DNA from 2 places in the Leclercia sp. GHBNCSD genome. Region 1 is predicted to be linked to the other one. Evidence: predicted binding sites of a transcription regulator. Region 1 holds the regulator's gene; the other holds the start of a gene.
The links. The regulator PurR, encoded in region 1, represses purine synthesis genes. The targets are predictions, from matches to a motif close to CANGCAAACGTTTGCNTG.
Positions count from the first base shown of each region.

Region 2: purH (bifunctional phosphoribosylaminoimidazolecarboxamide formyltransferase/IMP cyclohydrolase) is a predicted target of PurR. The motif match lies at 1,414-1,431, and genes of this name have one in related genera.

Region 1 is NZ_JBQVYO010000002.1:335,860-339,122, reverse strand. It holds gene punC (purine nucleoside transporter PunC) at 1-609, opposite strand, end outside; gene punR (DNA-binding transcriptional activator PunR) at 725-1,648, shown strand; gene purR (HTH-type transcriptional repressor PurR) at 1,654-2,679, opposite strand; gene cydH (cytochrome bd-I oxidase subunit CydH) at 2,976-3,065, shown strand; gene ACT3IC_RS21955 (MFS transporter) at 3,230-3,263, shown strand, end outside.
Region 2 is NZ_JBQVYO010000001.1:1,731,777-1,735,039, reverse strand. It holds gene purH (bifunctional phosphoribosylaminoimidazolecarboxamide formyltransferase/IMP cyclohydrolase) at 1-1,307, opposite strand, end outside; rRNA gene ACT3IC_RS08415 (16S ribosomal RNA) at 1,864-3,263, shown strand, end outside.

The DNA.
Region 1 (3,263 bases):
CCGGGAGCGAAGCAGGGTAAAGAAGGTCACGCGGGAGGTTGGCTGCGCCTCTTTTACCGTCACTGGCTTCAGGAAAAAGGCCGGGATCATCAGCACCAGGGTAATGGCAAACAGCACCGCAAAAATGGCCTGCCAGCTGAAATGGGCGAGGATCCAGCTGCCGAGCAGCGGTGCCAGCGCTGGCGACAAGCCAACCAGCGGCATGATGGTGGCGAAAATGCGGTTGGTTCGCGATGCCGGGTAGTAATCGGTCACCAGCGCCTGCCAGGTCACCGCCGCGGCGCAGACCCCCACCGCCTGGATAAAGCGTAGCACCAGCAGCCAGGTGGCGTCGCGTACCCACAGCATACCGAGGCAGCCGAATGCAAAGATGGCTAAGCCGGCCAGCAGTACCGGCTTGCGTCCGAAGCGGTCAGACATCGGTCCCCAGAGCAGCTGCGCGAAGGCAAAACCGGCCAGGAAGAGGCTCAGGCTGGCGCTGATGGCGGCAGCCGGGGTTTGCAGATCCGCCTGCATGATGGCGAACGCAGGCAGGTACATATCGGTGGCGAGGAAGCCCAGCACGCTCAGGCCGCCGAGCCAGACTAAAAATCCTTTCCCGGGTTGCATGGTTTTATTGTCCTTATGGATGCAGGTTTAGGTAGCCGCTGAGTGTAGGCAGTGCAATCCCGCTTGTGAAACGCTAATATTTGGCGGTTGCATTCAAATTTTTTGCAGGCAGAAAATGTGGTCAGAATATTCCCTTGAAGTGGTGGATGCCGTGGCGCGTAACGGCAGTTTCAGCGGCGCGGCACAGGAGCTACATCGTGTCCCGTCAGCCATCAGCTATACGGTGCGTCAGCTTGAGGAGTGGCTGGCGGTGCCGCTATTTGAACGGCGACACCGTGATGTGGAGCTGACGCCTGCCGGGCTGTGGTTTCTGAAGGAGGGGCGTTCTGTTATCAAAAAAATGCAGATCACCCGCGAACAGTGTCAGCAGATTGCCAACGGCTGGCGCGGGCATATCTCCATTGCGGTGGATAACATCGTTCGTCCCGAGCGCACCCGCCAGATGATCGTCGACTTTTATCGCCACTTCGCTGACGTTGAGCTGCGTGTCTCCCAGGAGGTCTTTAACGGTGTCTGGGATGCGCTGGCGGATGGCAGGGTGGAGATGGCGATCGGCGCGACCCAGGCGATACCGGTGGGGGGGCGCTACGCGTTTCGCGATATGGGGATGCTGAGCTGGGTCTGCGTGGTGGCGAGCCACCATCCGCTGGCCGCGCTTCCCGGCCCGCTCAGCGATGATACCCTGCGCAACTGGCCGTCGCTGGTGCGGGAAGATACCTCCCGCTCGCTGCCGAAACGGATCACCTGGCTGCTGGATAACCAGCGGCGGATCGTCACCCCGGACTGGGAATCCTCTGCGACCTGCCTGTCGGCCGGGCTGTGCGTGGGGATGGTGCCGGTCCATTTTGCCCGGCCCTGGATAGACAGTGGCAAATGGGTGGAGCTGACGCTGGAAAACCCCTTCCCGGATGCGGCCTGCTGCCTCACCTGGCAACAAAACGACATGTCACCGGCGCTGGCGTGGCTGCTGGATTATCTGGGGGACAGTGAAACGATGAACAGGGAGTGGTTGCGGGAGCCAGAGGTACTGGCTCCCTGAGCGGATCAACGGCGGTAGTCGCGGAACGGGCCATCGGCGACGGAGCGGCGTTCGATCAAACGCGGATGCACTTCAATGGACTGCGACTCTTCACGTTTATTGACGATACGGTCGAGCAGCATGTTGAAGGCGGTCTCGCCCAGCGAATCTTTTGGCTGGTGGATGGTGGTCAGCGCCGGGGTGAAGAAACGGGCGTTGCGCACGTTATCATACCCGATCAGCGAAACGTCCTGCGGAACGCGCAGGCCCATCTCGTCAGCGGCACACAGGGCACCCATCGCCATAACATCGCCGCCGCAGAAAATAGCGGTCGGACGCGGCGTCTGGGAGAGGATCTGCTGCATGGCGCGATAGCCGGACTCCGGCTCAAAGTCGCCCTGGACGATCCAGTTTTCCGGCACCGTGATTAAGGCTTCTTCCATCGCTTTCATAAAACCGGCCAGACGACCGGCACCGGTGTTGCGCTCCAGCGCGCCCGGGATGACGCCGATATCGCGATGCCCGCGTTCGATCAGATAACGTCCTGCCATGTAGCCACCTTCAAAGGCGTTATCAATGACCGAGTCGGTGAAGTCCGCTTTCGCTTCGCCCCAGTCCATCACCACCATCGGGATATTGCGATACTCTTCCAGCATCTTCAGCAGCGGCTCCGGGTATTCCGAGCACATTACCAGCAGGCCGTCGACGCGCTTTTGCGCCATCATTGACAGATAGGCCCGCTGCTTCTCCAGGCTGTTCCAGGCGTTGCCGAGGATCAGGGTGTAACCTTTCTGGAAGCAGTTTTTCTCTACCGCTTCAATAATTTCTGCGAAGTAGGGGGCTTCGCTGCTGGTCGCCAGCAGGCCGATCGATTTGGTGTGGTTCACCTTCAGACTACGGGCGACGGCGCTCGGAGAATAGTGCAGCTCTTTGATCGCTGCCCAGACGTTGTTACGCGTCTCTTCCGCCACAAAGCGGGTTTTGTTAATAACATGTGATACGGTTGTAGTGGAAACGTTTGCGCGTTTCGCTACGTCTTTAATTGTTGCCATCAGATGTCACTCCAGACCATATCTTAAGCTCCTGAAAAACCAATAGGTAAACGTTTGCCTTCACTCGCCCTAATTGCGCAATTTGAATTGCGGTACGCCGGGAAAACGACACAGGACGTCAGGAGGGGGTCAATGGCCGGTACGCTAATAAATTTAGCGTGGAATTTTGGCTGATCTTGACCAAAAGGGGAAGAGTAAAAATCGATATCAATCTAAATCCAGCAAGATTTTTACCCTGAACTGTGCAAAAATGAGCAAGCTCACTCTTCGTAGGGTGATTAAAAGGAGAAAAATTGATGAGTACCGATCTTAAGTTTTCGCTGATTACCACCGTTATTGTTCTGGGTCTGATCGTTGCCAGCGGTCTTACGGCTGCGCTGCACTGATATTTGCGAGGGAGCTAACGCTCCCTCGTCTCCCTTCTGCTATTGTTACGCGTCCGGCAAAAATCTTTTGCCAAATTGTTAACTTCTCATTTTTTGTGATTGATGTCATGCTTTCGCCTTCATTGTTCTGTGTCGCCTGACGACACGGTATCCGGAGTTGAAGTATGAAAATCAATTTTCCGCTGCTGGCCCTGGCCA
Region 2 (3,263 bases), on a different contig from region 1:
TTCGCATAGACGATGGCGTTGGATTTCACGAACTTCGCCACTTTCCAGCAGAACAGCGCGTCACGCAGCTCCTGCTCCGTAGGCTGACGTTTGGTGACGACACGCAGATCTTTCTCGCTGACCATGCCCAGGTCACGATCCTGAACCAGCAGGCCACCGTTCACACGCTTGAAGTCGAGACCCGGAACGCGTTCCGCCCACTGACCGCAGACCAGCACGCGCACGTTCTGTTTTGTCGCGGTGATTTTCAGGGCGTCTTCGGTGGCCGAAGGGGCAATAATCACTTCAACAAACTGACGGGAGATGATCGCCTGAGCGGTTTCGGCATCCAGCTCGCGGTTAAACGCGATAATGCCGCCAAACGCTGAGGTCGGGTCAGTTTTGTACGCACGATCGTAAGCATCCAGAATAGAGGTGCTTACCGCGACGCCGCATGGGTTCGCATGCTTCACGATAACGCAGGCGGGCTCGCTGAACTCTTTCACGCACTCCAGTGCCGCGTCGGTATCCGCAATGTTGTTATAGGAGAGTGCTTTACCCTGCACCTGCTGCGCAGTGGCAACGGAGGCTTCTTTTACCTCTTCTTCTATATAGAAGGCAGCCTGCTGGTGGCTGTTCTCGCCGTAGCGCATATCCTGCTTCTTAATGAAGTTGAGGTTTAAGGTGCGGGAGAAGCGACCAGAGGGATCTTTGCTTTCGCCATGGTAGGCAGGGACCAGACTACCGAAGTAGTTGGCGATCATGCTGTCGTAAGCGGCGGTATGTTCAAAGGCCTTAATGGCGAGGTCGAAACGGGTCTCGAGATTCAGTGAGCCTTCGTTGGCATCCATCTCTTTAATAATGGCGTCGTAGTCGCTGCTCTTTACGACGATGGCCACATCCTTATGGTTCTTGGCGGCGGAGCGCACCATGGTCGGCCCACCGATATCGATATTCTCTACCGCATCCTCCAGAGAGCAGCCTTCACGGGCAACGGTCTGGGCGAATGGATAAAGGTTAACAACCACCATGTCGATTGGCGCAATCCCGTGCTGATCCATAATGCCGTCATCCTGACCGCGACGTCCCAGAATGCCGCCGTGGACTTTCGGGTGCAGGGTTTTGACGCGTCCATCCATCATTTCCGGGAAGCCGGTGTAATCAGACACTTCGGTTACCGGCAGGCCTTTATCTGCTAACAGGCGAGCAGTACCGCCTGTGGACAGCAGCTCTACGCCACGTGCAGAAAGTGCCTGAGCGAATTCAACGATACCGGCTTTATCAGAAACACTGAGCAGAGCGCGGCGGATTGGACGACGTTGTTGCATGGTAAATCCCCTGGATTTGACGATTACAGAGAGCGTTAGGTGAATTTTCCCGATAAAAACTCAACTAACACACCTGGCGGGGCGCTTTATTTAGCGCGAGCATTTTAACGAAAACGTTTGCGCAACGCTCGCACATTTTCACTTTTTCGTCACGTTGTGGATAAGTCTGTGTGTAATCAGGTATAAGGCGGGCTTTTGCTGGGGAATGCAGCAGTCAGTCATTTTTATGTCATTTAAGGGTTGCGGGCGGCGGAGAACTCCCTATAATGCGCCTCCATCGACACGGCAGATGTGAATCACTTCACACAAACAGCCGGGCCGGTTGAGGAGAAAAGCGAAAATAATCGCTTGACTCTGAAAGAGGAAAGCGTAATATACGCCACCTCGCAACGGTGAGCGAAAGCCGCGTTGCACTGCTCTTTAACAATTTATCAGACAATCTGTGTGGGCACTCAAAGTGACATGGATTCTTAACGTCCTCGGACGAAAAATGAATACCAAGTCTCTGAGTGAACACGTAATTCATTACGAAGTTTAATTCACGAGCATCAAACTTAAATTGAAGAGTTTGATCATGGCTCAGATTGAACGCTGGCGGCAGGCCTAACACATGCAAGTCGAACGGTAGCACAGAGAGCTTGCTCTCGGGTGACGAGTGGCGGACGGGTGAGTAATGTCTGGGAAACTGCCTGATGGAGGGGGATAACTACTGGAAACGGTAGCTAATACCGCATAACGTCGCAAGACCAAAGAGGGGGACCTTCGGGCCTCTTGCCATCGGATGTGCCCAGATGGGATTAGCTAGTAGGTGGGGTAATGGCTCACCTAGGCGACGATCCCTAGCTGGTCTGAGAGGATGACCAGCCACACTGGAACTGAGACACGGTCCAGACTCCTACGGGAGGCAGCAGTGGGGAATATTGCACAATGGGCGCAAGCCTGATGCAGCCATGCCGCGTGTATGAAGAAGGCCTTCGGGTTGTAAAGTACTTTCAGCGAGGAGGAAGGCATTGTGGTTAATAACCGCAGTGATTGACGTTACTCGCAGAAGAAGCACCGGCTAACTCCGTGCCAGCAGCCGCGGTAATACGGAGGGTGCAAGCGTTAATCGGAATTACTGGGCGTAAAGCGCACGCAGGCGGTCTGTTAAGTCAGATGTGAAATCCCCGGGCTCAACCTGGGAACTGCATTTGAAACTGGCAGGCTTGAGTCTTGTAGAGGGGGGTAGAATTCCAGGTGTAGCGGTGAAATGCGTAGAGATCTGGAGGAATACCGGTGGCGAAGGCGGCCCCCTGGACAAAGACTGACGCTCAGGTGCGAAAGCGTGGGGAGCAAACAGGATTAGATACCCTGGTAGTCCACGCCGTAAACGATGTCGACTTGGAGGTTGTGCCCTTGAGGCGTGGCTTCCGGAGCTAACGCGTTAAGTCGACCGCCTGGGGAGTACGGCCGCAAGGTTAAAACTCAAATGAATTGACGGGGGCCCGCACAAGCGGTGGAGCATGTGGTTTAATTCGATGCAACGCGAAGAACCTTACCTACTCTTGACATCCAGAGAACTTGCCAGAGATGGCTTGGTGCCTTCGGGAACTCTGAGACAGGTGCTGCATGGCTGTCGTCAGCTCGTGTTGTGAAATGTTGGGTTAAGTCCCGCAACGAGCGCAACCCTTATCCTTTGTTGCCAGCGGTTAGGCCGGGAACTCAAAGGAGACTGCCAGTGATAAACTGGAGGAAGGTGGGGATGACGTCAAGTCATCATGGCCCTTACGAGTAGGGCTACACACGTGCTACAATGGCGCATACAAAGAGAAGCGACCTCGCGAGAGCAAGCGGACCTCATAAAGTGCGTCGTAGTCCGGATTGGAGTCTGCAACTCGACTCCATGAAGTCGGAATCGCTAGTAATCGTAGATCAGAATGCTACGGTGAATACGTTCCCGGGCCTTGTACACACCGC